One region of the Lentzea sp. NPDC092896 genome, then DNA from elsewhere that is predicted to be linked to it. Evidence: riboswitches for the same ligand, from Rfam matches in the RefSeq annotation. Region 1 holds a riboswitch; each other region holds the start of a gene.

Region 1 (3,201 bases):
GGTCGGAGGCGGTGAGCAGCAGTCCGGGGCCACTGCGGCCACGTGCTCGTTGGTGGGGCGCGGCGTTCGTGAGCGTGTCGACCAGGTGCAGCCCGTTGCCGTCCACTTTGGACGACCGGACGATCCGGCCGGTGCGCGCGCGGGCCCTCGAACGCTTGCCGGGCGCGCCTTCGCCGACGCCGGGAACCTCCAGCAGCCGCGCCTTGAACGCGGGCGAGGGTTCCGGCGCAGGACTGTCGCTGGGCGCGTTCCCGTTGCCCTTCGGGCCTTCCTGCGGCTCGGGCAGCTCACCGCCGCCGGGGCCGTCGTCGTCCGGGCCTTCCTCCGGCTCCTCCGCGTGCTCGGCGGCCTGCTTCATCGCGTCCTCGAGCTGCTGCTCCTCGATGCCGGGCTCGTCGAACGGGTCGCGCCGCCTGCGGTGCGGCAGGGCGAGCCGGACGGCGGTCTCGACGTCGGTCTCCTCGACGGTCTCGGCGCCTCGCCACGCCGCGTGGGCGGTGGCGGCACGGGCGACCACGAGGTCCGCGCGCATGCCGTCGACCTCGAAAGCCGCGCAGACAGCGGCGATCCGGCGCAGCTCACTGTCCGGAAGGGACACTTGCGGCAGCTTCTGCTTGGCGTCGGCGATCTGCTGCTTGAGCTTCGCGTCCTCGGCCTCCCACTTGGCCGCGAACGTCACGGGGTCGGCCTCGTAGGCGAGCCGGCGCCGGATCACCTCGGTGCGCACGCTCACGTCCCGCGCCGCCTTCACCGCCACGGTCAGCCCGAACCGGTCGAGCAGCTGCGGCCGCAGCTCGCCCTCCTCGGGGTTCATGGTGCCGACCAGCAGGAACTGCGACGGGTGCGAGACCGACACGCCCTCGCGTTCCACGTGCGCGCGCCCCATCGCGGCGGCGTCGAGCAGCAGGTCGACCAGGTGGTCGTGCAGCAGGTTGACCTCGTCGACGTAGAGCACGCCGCGATGCGCCGCCGCCAGCAGCCCGGGCTGGAACGCCCGCACGCCCTCGGTCAGCGCCTTCTCCAGGTCGAGCGACCCGACCAGCCGGTCCTCGGTGGCGCCGACGGGCAGTTCGACGAGCTTGGCCGGTCGACGGTCAACGCCGTCGTGCGGCCCGTCGGGGCAGTCGGTGCTGCCGGGCACGCAGCCGAACCGGCAGCCTCGCGACACGTCCAGTTCGGGCAGGAGCGCGGCGAGGGCACGCACGATGGTCGACTTCGCGGTCCCCTTCTCGCCGCGGACCAGAACGCCGCCGATGCCGGGATGAACGGCGTTCAGCAGCAGGGCAAGCCGGAGGTCGTCATGGCCGACGACAGCCGAAAAGGGGAACATGCTCGGCGAAGTCCTTCCTCGGGTGTCCACGCCCGCGGTCGGTGATCAAGAGGGGAACGAGTTCCTGACTCCCGGTTCTCTCACTACCGGTCACAGTCGCGGGACGGCGCCGGATTCGCACCGGCTTCCTCGCACTCCCCTCACAGCCCCGGCATCGTCGCATTTCGCACCGCCGGGTCCAACAGCCAGGTGAGCGACGTCGCCCTAGATCAGGCTCTGGAACTCCGCCCAGGCCTCCGCGACCTCGTCCGCCGTCCACTCCAGCGCGGGCTCGGCGATCGTGATCTCGTTCTTCGCGAGCAGGCCGTCGCGCCAGAAGTTGCCGAGGAACTTGCCGCTCACCTCGGTCAGCCGCTTCGGGTCGCCGGGCAGGTGCAGCGCGAACTGGTGGGTGTGCGGCTCCGGCAGGCCCATGGCGGACGCCACGACCTTGGCGTGCTCCACGTAGGTGCCCAGCCGGGGCAGCACGGTGTCCAGGCCGTGCAACGCGGACAGCGCCGCCGGCCACTGCTGGAACAGCATGCCGCCGTACCGGTGCCGCCACACCCGTGCCTGGTCGACGAAGTCCTGGGTGCCGGCGAGCGCCGCGCCGGAGATGCCTTCGAGGGACTTGTAGAACGACACGTAGACCGAGTCGAACAGGCCCGCGATCTCGGGCAGCGGCTTGCCCAGGCCGAAGGTGCTCTCCCACAGTCGCGCGCCGTCGAGGTGCACGACCGCGTCTCGTTCGCGCGCGGCGTCGACCAGCGACGTCAGCTCGTCCCACGTCGGCAGGACGAACCCCCTCTCGCGGTCCGGGACCTCCAGCAGCAGTGTCCCGTACGGCTCGGGGCAGGTCGCGACCTCGGAATTCTCGACCTTGATCGGTCGCAGGCCGGACAGCACGGTCAGCGCGTCGTCCTCGTGGTTCAGCGGATGCGCCTGCGAGTGCATCGCGACGATCGGGTTGTGCGTGCGGTCGGCCCAGCAGCGCAGGGCGATCTGCTGCGCCATGGTCCCGGTCGGCACGAACAGCGCCGCCTCGGTGCCCAGCAGTTGTGCGACGCGGGTCTCCAGCGCGCCCACCGGGCCGCCATCGCCGTAGCGGTCGGGGTCGACGTCCGGCACCGGGCCGAGCCTCTCCAGGAGCGTCTTCTTGCGGGTTCCGGAGAGCTGTCGGTTCATCACCCAGGCATCAAACCTCAGCGGCGAGCGTGTCCGCGAGCGAGATAACGCCCGCCCGGATCTCGGCCGCCGTCATGCCCTGGGCCAGCAGGAACTCGATGTGCTCGCCTCGCAGCACGGCCAGCACGGTGTGCGCCTTGAACGTCGAGCCGACCAGCCGGGCCAGCCGCTCGACGGTGATCCGGAAGTTGCCCTCGCAGCTGCGGACCGTCGTCCGTTCCACGGCGATGACCAGCGGCAACGACGCCAGCACGTGGTCGAACAGGGTGCCGGCGAACTCTCCGGCGGAGCGGCACTCCAACGACGCGGTCTGAATCCAGGAGGCAGCGGTGGCGTCGACCACGGCGCCCACCAGGCCCGCCTTGTCGCCGAACCGCCGGAACACGGTGCCCTTGCCGACGCCCGCCGCGACAGCCACGTCGTCCACCGACACGGCGTCGATGCCGCGCTCGCCGATCAGCCGGGTGGCGGCGGCCAGGATCGCGGCCCTGTTGCGGGCGGCATCGGCACGTTCCAACGAACTCTCCCTTGACACAAGCGGACCGGCAGTCCGTATTCTAGCAACCGGACCAGCGGTCCGCTTATCCAGGGGAGGCAGCGAATGAAGGCAGTGCGGTTCCACGAGTTCGGCGGGCCCGAGGTGCTGAAGGTCGAGGAGGTCCCGGACCCGACCGGCGACACGCTCGTCGACGTCACCGCGATCGGCC
Region 2 (3,201 bases), on a different contig from region 1:
TGCAGACCGCGGTCTCCTCGTCGCTGGTGACCTCCAGGATCTCCGTGCAGAGGTTGGACAGGTGCACCACGTTCGACGGCGACGCGGTCTGGTTGCACGTCCGGTTCGCGGTGTCCTTGAACGTCATCCAGCCGTTGCCGGTCTGCGCGAGCGTCCGGATCATCCGTCCATAAAGGTCACGAGCCTTGACCGTGCGCACGGCGCGGCCGGCCTCCTCGGCACCCCGGTAGGCGCGGTCGAACTCGTCGCCCCACAGGTCGACCAGCTCGGGGATCTCGTCCGGGTCGAACAGCGACCAGTCCGCGTCGGCCTCGACGCGGCGCATGAACTCGTCCGGGATCCAGTTCGCCAGGTTGAGGTTGTGCGTGCGGCGCGCGTCCTCACCGGTGTTGTCGCGCAGCTCCAGGAACTCTTCGATGTCCGGGTGCCACGTCTCCAGGTACACGCAGGCAGCGCCCTTGCGCCGGCCACCCTGGTTGACCGCGGAGACCGACGCGTCGAGCGTGCGCAGCCACGGCACGATGCCGTTGGAGTGGCCGTTCGTGCCGCGGATCAACGCGCCGCGCGAACGGACCCGGGACCACTGCACGCCGATGCCGCCGGCGAACTTCGACAGCCTGGCGATCTGCTGGTAGCGGTCGTAGATCGACTCGAGCTGGTCCTTCGGCGAGTCCAGCAGGTAGCACGACGACATCTGGGTGTGCTGGGTGCCGGAGTTGAACAGCGTCGGCGAGCTGGGCAGGTACGCCAGCGACGACATCAGCCGGTAGAAGTCGATGGCCTCGGTCGCCGTCTGCGAGAGACCGCACGCGACACGCAGCAACCAGTACTGCGGCTGCTCGATCACCGAACGCTTCGAGGGGTGGCGCAGCAGGTAGCGGTCGTAGACCGTGCGCAGGCCGAAGTACTCGAACCGCCGGTCGCCCTCCAGGTCGATCGCGTCGTCGAGCTTGCGCGCGTTGGCGGCCACGAACTCCGCGGTCGTGTCGCCGATCAGGCCTTCCGCGTGGCCGAGCGCGATGCTCTGGCTGAAGGACATCACGCCCTGGCGGCGCACTTCCTTCTCGATGAACGCGGCGAGCAGGCCCGCGGCGAGCTTGGAGTACTCGGGCTCCTCGGACACGAGCGCGGCGGCCGTCTGGATCGACAGCCGGTCCAGTTCCTCGGTGGTGGCGCCGTCGTAGAGACCGCTGATCGTCTTCGTGGCGACCCGCAACGGGTCGACGTCGTGCAGACCGACCGTGCAGCGCTCCACCGCGCGCACGATCTTGTTCAAGTCCACCGGTTCCAGTGAACCGTTGCGTTTCTTGACGCGCATAGTGGTGGTGACCGTGTCGACCGCCGTCACTAGCTCTCTCCTCGCGAGCTCGGGTGGCCACGGGGAAGCGAGGAGTGAACGGGCGCGCGCGACCGCCACGTCCTCCCGCCCTCCCTCGGGGCCGCGGACGCCCGCACGCAGGCACGTGCGGGGCGCTGGCAGGTCTTCGGACTCGTGGGCGAGCCTGTCGCCAGGCGCCTACCGGCCGTCGCTTCCCAGACATCGATGTCCAGTGCTTTCTGACGGCTTTCGTTCCCACTCACCGCTGCGGGGCAGTCCCGGATTCCCACCGGGTTCCCTCTTGCGACGACCGATCTGGAGGATCGGCCGAACCAGCTTCGGAGCACAATACATGGGCGCGGCCGAGCCGCTGACAACTACATCTAGTGGGCGTGTCGCTCAGTTGGAGCAGAGCACGCCAGGCTCACGACGTCGCCTCACCCTGCGCCGTATATCGCTTGCGGCAAGATCTGGAGGCCCCCACACTTGGCCGCCGATGCCGAGGCTGAACAGGTGGTTCATGTTCGATGTGATCATTGCCGGGTGCGGTCCGACCGGCGCGGTGCTGGCCGCCGAACTGCGGCTGCACGACGTGCGGGTGCTCGTTCTGGAAAAGGAACCCGAGCCCGCCGCGTCGTTCGTGCGCATCGTGAGTCTGCACATTCGCAGTCTGGAAATCCTGGCGATGCGCGGTCTGCTGGACCGCTTTCTGGAACGGGGCCGGCAACGTCCGGTCGGTGGCGCCTTCGCCGCCATCCCCAAACCCACGCCGGAAGGCCTGGATTCCACGTTCACCACCATGCTCGGCATCCAGCAGCCGGTCGCCGACCGGCTGCTCGCCGACCACGCGATCGCACTGGGCGCACAGGTCCGGCGCGGTGCCGCGGTGGCCGGTCTCGAGCAGGACGACGACGGCGTGACCGTCGAACTGGCCGATGGCGAGCGGCTGCGGTCGCGGTACCTGGTCGGCTGCGACGGCTCCCGCAGCACGGTCCGCAAACTGCTCGGCGTCGGGTTTCCCGGCGAGCCCTCGCGCAACGACACGCTGATGGGCGAGATGAAGGCCGCCGCACCGGAAGACGAGATCGCCGCCAAGGTCGCGGAAATCCGCAAGACGAGCCCTGTGTTCCACCTCGGACATTTCGGCGACGGGGTCTACCGCGTTGTGGTCCCGTGCGCGAAAGCCGGTGAAGATCGCGCGGAGGCGCCCTCCATCGAGGATTTCCGGCGGGAACTGCGCGCCTTCGCCGGAACGGATTTCGGCGTGCACTCCCCGCGCTGGCTGTCCCGTTTCGGCGATGCCACGCGGCTGGTCGAGCACTACCGGATCGGGCGGGTGCTGCTGGCAGGCGACGCGGCGCACATCCACCCGCCCGCCGGTGGCCAGGGCCTGAACCTGGGCGTGCAGGACGCGGTCAACCTGGGCTGGAAGCTCGCGGCGCAGATCCGCGGCTGGGCGCCGGAGACGTTGCTGGACAGCTACCACGCCGAACGTCATCCGGTCGCCGCCGACGTGCTGGACAACACCCGTGCCCAGGTGCAGCTCTCCGCCCCCGGACCGGGCGCGCAGGCCGTGCGCAGGCTGCTCACCGAGCTGATGGACATCAACGAGGTGAACCGGCGGCTGATCGAGAAGATCACCGCGATCGGCGTCCGCTACGACTTCGGCGAAGGCCCCGACCTGCTCGGCCGGCGGTTGCCCGACGTCGATCTCGCAGAAGGCCGGCTCTACGACCGACTGCACCAGGGGCGTGGCCTTCTGCTCGACCGCACCGGGCGACTGGCCGTCGAGGGCTGGTCGGATCGCGTCGACCTGATCGCGGATCCCGTTGCGGCACTGGAGGTTCCGGCCGTCCTGCTGCGCCCCGACGGGCACGTCGCCT
Region 3 (3,201 bases), on a different contig from region 1:
CCTCCAGGCCGAGGTCGTGGTCGAGCTTGGCGGCCTGGATCAGCGTCCAGATCTGCGCGCGGATCGCCGGCACCTTCGCCGGGTCCATCGCGGAGATGTTGCCGTACTCGTCGAGCAACTGCTCCAGCCGCGCGATGTCGCCGTAGCTGTCGGCGCGGGCCATCGGCGGGACGAGGTGGTCGACCAGCGTGGCGTGCGCGCGCCGCTTGGCCTGCGTGCCCTCGCCGGGGTCGTTGACGAGGAACGGGTACACCAGCGGCAGGTCGCCGAGGGCCGCGTCCGTGCCGCAGGACGCCGACATGCCGACGGTCTTGCCGGGCAACCACTCCAGGTTGCCGTGCTTGCCGACGTGCACGACCGCGTCCGCGCCGAAGTTCGACTCGATCCACCGGTACGCCGCGAGGTAGTGGTGCGACGGCGGCAGATCCGGGTCGTGGTAGATCGCGATGGGGTTCTCGCCGAACCCGCGCGGCGGCTGCACGATCACGACGACGTTGTTGGACCGCAACGCGGCCAGCACGATCTCGCCGTCCTTGGACTTGCTGTGGTCGACGAAGAGCGTGCCCGGGGCCTCGCCCCAGTGCTCCTGCATCGACTCGCGGAAGTCCTCGGGCAGCGTCTCGTAGAACTCCCGGTAGTCCGCCGCGGCGATGCGCACCGGGTTGCTCTCGAACTGCTCCTGCGTCAGCCAGTCCGCGTCCTGGCCACCGGCCGCGATCAACGCGTGGATCAACGCGTCGCCGTCCAGCTCCTGCACGCCCGGCAGCGCGTCGCCGATGTCGTAACCGTGCTCCTGCATGGCCTTCAGCAGCCGCACGGTCGACGCCGGCGTGTCCAGGCCGACCGCGTTGCCGATGCGGGAGTGCTTGGTCGGGTACGCCGACAGCATCACCGCGATCCTGCGCTCGGCCACCGGGATGTGCCGGAGGCGGCCGTGCCGGACCGCGATGCCCGCGACGCGCAGCGCCCGTTCCGGGTCGGCCACGTAGACGGTCAGCCCGTCCTCGTCGATCTCCTTGAAGGAGAACGGAACCGTGATGATCCGGCCGTCGAACTCGGGGATCGCGACCTGGGTCGCGGTGTCCAAAGGAGACAGTCCGTCGTCGTTCTCGTCCCACGAGTCGCGGCTCGACGTGAGGCACAACCCCTGCAGGATCGGCACGTCGAGCGCGGCCAGCGCGCCGACGTCCCACGCGTCGTCGTCGCCACCCGCCGATGCCTTCGCGGGGTTCGTGCCACCCGCCGCGAGCACCGTCACGACGAGCGCGTCGGCCTGGCGCAGCGTGTCGAGCAGCTCGGGTTCGGCGGTGCGCAGCGAGGAGCAGAAGACCGGCAGGGGCTTGCCGCCCTTGGCCTCGATGGCGTCGCACAGGGCGTGCACGAAGGCCGTGTTCCCGGCCACGTGGTGCGCGCGGTAGTAGAGCACCGCGACCGTCGGACCCTCTGGCGTTCCCTCGCGCTCCAGCACACCCCAGGTGGGAGTGGCGGCGGGGGCCTCGAAGCCGTGGCCGGTCAGCAGCACGGTGTCCGACAGGAACTTGTGCAGCTCGGTGAGGTTCGCCGGACCGCCGTGCGCGAGGTAGAGGTGCGCCTCGGCGCACACGCCACCGGGCACCGTCGACAGCTCCATCAGCGCCGCGTCGGGCTGCATCTCACCGCCGAGCACCACCACGGGCAGCCCACCGGCCAGCAGCCAGTCGAGACCTTCCTCCCACATCCGACGGCCGCCGAGGATGCGCACGAGGACCAGGTCCACGCCGTCGACGAGCGCGGGCAGGTCGTCGACGGTGAGTCGCGCGGGGTTGCCGAGCCGGTACTCGGCACCGCTCGCACGCGCCGACAGCAGGTCGGTGTCGGAGGTCGACAGCAGCAGGATCACGCAGGCTCCATCCCTCGTGGGGTCCTCGCCCCAAAATGCGGGTGACTGGCGAAGCGGAGTTCCTGACTCCCAGCGGTGTTCGCTGGTCACAGTGGCGGGACCGCGCCGGATTCACACCGGCTTCCTCCTGCGCTTCGTCGTTCGGGCTCACCCTAACCGGCGGGTTACAGTCCGACCTATGCGTAGTCACCCGGACGCCTGCCCCGGCGCCGTCGAGCTGCACGCCGCGGCTGACGGCGGGCTGGCGCGCATCCGGGTACCCGGCGGCACTCTTTCCGCTGCTCAGTGGGATGTCGTGCGCCTCGCCTCGCTCGAACTGGGTGCCGGCTCGATCGAGCTGACCTCGCGGGCGAACCTCCAGATCAGGGGCCTGGCGGACGGCGTGGAACTGGGCGCTCGACTGGCCGCGGCCGGGCTGCTGCCCTCCGCGTCGCACGAGCGGATCCGCAACATCATCGCGGCGCCGCTGGAGGACAACCAGGAGCTGGTCGACGCGATCGACACGGCCTTGTGCGCGGACCCGGCGCTGGCGGATCTGCCGGGCAGGTTCCTGGTCACGGTGGGGGCCTCGGTGAGCGGCCTGGGTGGCGACTTCGGGCTGGTCAGCGGGGACGTGGGCCAGGCAGGCGGCGACGCGTCCGGCACCACCCCCTCCACGTGGGTCCTCCTCCTCGCCGGTCGCGACACCGGCGTCCGCGTCACCGACCCCGTCGACGCAGTCCTCACCGCCGCCCGCCTCTTCCAGCAGCTCCGCGGCCAGGCCTGGCGCCTGTCCGAAGTGGACGACGGTGTGCGAAAGATCACCGCTCACTTCGGCGTCACCGACGCCCCGCGCATCACCCCGGCTGTGACGCCTGTCGCACCTTCACCTTTGACGCCGGGCGTCCCGCTCGGCCGGCTCGACGCTCACCAACTCCCCGGCGTCGCCCTCCGCCTGACCCCGTGGCGCAGTCTGGTCGTCCCCGAAGGCACCGACACCACCGGCCTGATCACCGATCCGGCCTCCCCGTGGCACGGCGTCAGCGCCTGCACCGGCCACCCTGGCTGCGCGAAGTCGCTCTCCGACGTGCGAGCGGACGCGCGCGCCTGGCTCGGAACCCCGCACGACCGCCCCGTTCACTGGTCAGGCTGTGCCCGCCGCTGCGGTCGTCCCGCAGGCGATGTGACCGAGTTCGTCGCGACCGGCGACGGCTACGAGGAGATCCGTTGACGCAGTACATCAAGGACGGGGCGGAGATCTACCGCCAGTCCTTCGCCACCATTCGCGCGGAGTCGGACCTCACCAGGTTCCCCGGCGACGTCGCGAAAGTCGTCGTCCGCAT
Region 4 (3,201 bases), on a different contig from region 1:
AGTACTGGACCATGTCGTTGCGCTCGGGTTCACCGTGCACCAGCACGTCCAGGCCGATGTCCTCCTGCAGATCGATCACGCGACCGATCTCGTCCCGCATCCGCTGTCCGTACTCGTCCTCGGTGATCTCACCGCTGCGCACGGCCGCACGCGCCTTGCGGATGTCACCGGTCTGCGGGAACGACCCGATCGTCGTGGTCGCGAGCGGCGGCAACCCGAGCCGGGCCTGCTGGGCGGCGGCACGCTCCTCGTACGGGGAGCGAAGACTGTGCTCCGGCCGCAACGACTCGATGCGCGCCCGGACGTGGTCGTCGCGGCGCGGGCTGGGCACCTGGCGCTTCGCCTCGTCGGCCCAGGCACCGTCGGCTCCGCCGCGCAAAGCCCTGCCCAGCACCACGATCTCGCGCACCTTCTGCCGGGCGAACGCGAGCCGCGCCCGCACGTCCGGCTCCAGGTCCTCGGCCTCCAGGTCGTACGGCACGTGCAGCAGCGTGGAGGACGACGACACGACGACCTCGTTCGCGAAGCCCAGCAACGTCGCGGCCTTCGCCAGCGCGGCGTGCAGATCGGTGCGCCACACGTTGCGGCCGTCGACCAGGCCGGCCACCAGGATCTTGTCGCGCAACGCGGGGATCGCGACCGACGTGTCCGGTGCGCTGACCAGGTCGAGGCCGATCGCCTCGACCTGCGACTCGGCCAGGATCGGCAACGCCTCGCCGAGGCCGCCGTAATAGCCGGTGACCAGCAGCTTCGGCCTGCCGGGCAGTCCGCTGAGCGTCCGGTACGCGCGGCGCAACGCGTTCAGGTCGGCCGGTGTGCGGTCGGCGGCGAACGCCGGTTCGTCGATCTGCACCCACTCGACGCCTTCGACGCGCAGGCGGCCGAGCAGTTCGACGTACGCCTCCAGCAGGCGGTCGAGCAGTGCCAGCGGTTCGAAGCCGGGCACCGTGCTCTTGGCCAGCAACAGGTACGTCACCGGGCCGAGCAGCACCGGCCGGGTCGTGACGCCGAGTTCGAGCGCCTCGCGGTACTCGGCGATCGGCTTGTCGCCGGCCAGCCGGAACTCGGTGTCCGGGCCCAGTTCCGGCACCAGGTAGTGGTAGTTCGTGTCGAACCACTTCGTCAGTTCCAGGGCCGCGGCGCCGTCCCGGCCGCGGGCCGCCGCGAAGTAGGTGTCCAGTTCGGACAGTCCGAGGTCGCGGAACCGCTGGGGGATCGCGTCGAACAGCAACGACGTGTCGAGCACCTGGTCGTAGAACGAGAAGGTGTTCGACGGAACGGAGTCCAGTTCGGACAGTTCGGCCCAGGTCTGCGCCCTGAGCTGCTTCGCCGTCTCCCGCAGGGCGGCCTCGTCGATCTTCCCGGCCCAGTACTGCTCGACCGCGCGCTTCAGTTCGCGCTTCGGTCCGATGCGGGGGTAGCCGAAAACAGTGCTGCCAATGGTCACAGGCTCTCTCCTCGCGAGCGTGCGGAAGCACCGGAGACACGCGAGCAGGACGGCACGCAGCCGCGCCCGTCAGCCCGCCCGAGAGGCTCCGGAGCACCGCGCACCGGGTCGGCGCGCGGACCGGCGGCAGGTCTTCGGACTCGTGGGCGTCTCGCTGGCTCCTACCGGCCGTCGCTTCCCAGATCTGGCAGACCCAGTGCTTCTGACGGCTTTCGTTCCCACTCACCGCTGCGGGGCAGTCCCGGACTCGCACCGGGTTCCCTTTTGCTCCACCCGGAACGAGCCCGGGTGAACCGCTGGCAGGACCGACACTAGCGGGCCGCGCCGAGCATGCCCAGCGCCATAGCCGCGTACTGAATGGTGAGATCACTCAACTTGACCGGCCCCGCGGGGGAGTACCACCGCGAGACGCCGCTGCACATCTCCAGCAACGCGAGCCGCGCGACGCTCGGATCGGCGACCGTCAGCTTGCGCGCCTTCACGCCGTCGTCGATCGCGTCCTGCCAGAAGCGCTCGTAGCGGTCGCGCAACGCCACGATCTCCTCGCGGCGCTCGCCGGTCAGCGCGCGCATCTCGCCGTCCACCACCGCTGTCTCGCGCGGCTTCTCGGCGTGCGCCTGCACGTGCATCTTGACCAACGAGACAAGACGGTCCGTCTCGTCACCGGTGATCTGCTCGGCCTTGCCGATCAGCTCGGTCAGGCTCGTGCGCATGATCTCGACCAGCAGGTCTTCCTTGGTGCCCATGTAGTGGTAGAGCGTCGCCGACGACAGGCCGGCGGCCTGGGCGAGGTCGCGGATGCCGGTGCCGTGGAAGCCGCGCTCGGCGAACAACCGCACGGCCGCCTCGCGGACCCGTTCCTCCGTCGTCATGCTGCCTCCCTTGACCGGCCCGACTCGCTCACTCTAGCGTCAGTCCCGATCGATCGATCGATCGAAGGGGAGAGATGACCGTCGACTACTCCTGTGCCGAGGGCATCGCGCAGGTGCACCTGAACCGTCCGGAACGGCTCAACGCCGTGGTCCCGGCGCTGGTCGAGGACCTGCTGGCCGCGTTCGCGCGGGCAGGTGAGGACCAGGCGCGGGTGATCGTGCTGGCGGGCCGCGGCAGGGCGTTCTGCGCCGGCCACGACCTGAAGGAGCCGGTTCCGGTCGAGACCGAGGAGCAGACGCGAGCCCGGTTGGAGCGCATTCAGGACGTCACCCGCGCGATCCGCGACTTCCCCGGCATCGTGATCGCCGCGGTGCACGGCTACGCGCTCGGTGCGGGCGCCGAGTTCGCGCTGGGCTGCGATCTGGTCGTGGCGCAGACCAGCGCGCAGTTCGGATTTCCCGAGGTCGGCGTCGGGCTCAGCGTCACCGGTGGGATCTCCAGCCTGCTGCCTCGGATCGTCGGTCTGGCGCGTGCCAAGGAGATGCTCCTGCTCGGCGAACGAATTCACCCTCCGCGCGCGTACGAGTTGGGGTTGATCAACTCCTACGCGCTGAACCACGAGAAGCACGCGATGAAGCTCGCGCGCCGCATCGCCGCCCAGCCGCCGGTCGCCGCCGGGCTCGCGAAACGAGCGCTCGACCTGGGTGTGGACTCGACGCTGGAGCAGGCGATGGCGACCGAGGTCGACCACGCGATCGTCACGAGCCTGTCCGGCGAGGGGGACGAGCCCCGGGAGGAGTTCGGCCGTGGCTGACCTCATCTCCGCATTGCGAACGGCCGTGACTCGGTGGCCGGACAAGACCGCGTGGACGTTCGATCCC

What was found. Region 1 has a riboswitch for cobalamin ahead of ACIQF0_RS21850 (putative cobaltochelatase). Riboswitches for the same ligand answer to the same signal wherever they lie in the genome.
Region 2: it holds a riboswitch for cobalamin, as region 1 does, so the genes downstream of both, ACIQF0_RS10110 (ribonucleoside-diphosphate reductase subunit alpha) here and ACIQF0_RS21850 (putative cobaltochelatase) in region 1, are expected to answer to the same signal.
Region 3: it holds a riboswitch for cobalamin, as region 1 does, so the genes downstream of both, cobN (cobaltochelatase subunit CobN) here and ACIQF0_RS21850 (putative cobaltochelatase) in region 1, are expected to answer to the same signal.
Region 4: it holds a riboswitch for cobalamin, as region 1 does, so the genes downstream of both, metE (5-methyltetrahydropteroyltriglutamate--homocysteine S-methyltransferase) here and ACIQF0_RS21850 (putative cobaltochelatase) in region 1, are expected to answer to the same signal.

Annotation. Positions count from the first base shown of each region.
Region 1 is NZ_JBIVPX010000004.1:196,481-199,681, reverse strand. It holds gene ACIQF0_RS21850 (putative cobaltochelatase) at 1-1,330, opposite strand, end outside; cobalamin riboswitch at 1,368-1,504, opposite strand; gene ACIQF0_RS21845 (threonine aldolase family protein) at 1,535-2,494, opposite strand; gene ACIQF0_RS21840 (helix-turn-helix domain-containing protein) at 2,505-3,011, opposite strand; gene ACIQF0_RS21835 (zinc-binding alcohol dehydrogenase family protein) at 3,096-3,201, shown strand, end outside.
Region 2 is NZ_JBIVPX010000001.1:2,280,108-2,283,308, reverse strand. It holds gene ACIQF0_RS10110 (ribonucleoside-diphosphate reductase subunit alpha) at 1-1,348, opposite strand, end outside; cobalamin riboswitch at 1,458-1,670, opposite strand; gene ACIQF0_RS10105 (FAD-dependent monooxygenase) at 1,839-3,201, shown strand, end outside.
Region 3 is NZ_JBIVPX010000005.1:266,905-270,105, reverse strand. It holds gene cobN (cobaltochelatase subunit CobN) at 1-1,879, opposite strand, end outside; cobalamin riboswitch at 1,914-2,049, opposite strand; gene ACIQF0_RS25860 (hypothetical protein) at 2,058-3,089, shown strand; gene ACIQF0_RS25855 (precorrin-8X methylmutase) at 3,086-3,201, shown strand, end outside.
Region 4 is NZ_JBIVPX010000001.1:1,691,049-1,694,249, forward strand. It holds gene metE (5-methyltetrahydropteroyltriglutamate--homocysteine S-methyltransferase) at 1-1,447, opposite strand, end outside; cobalamin riboswitch at 1,555-1,760, opposite strand; gene ACIQF0_RS07575 (TetR/AcrR family transcriptional regulator) at 1,759-2,319, opposite strand; gene ACIQF0_RS07580 (enoyl-CoA hydratase/isomerase family protein) at 2,394-3,134, shown strand; gene ACIQF0_RS07585 (AMP-binding protein) at 3,127-3,201, shown strand, end outside.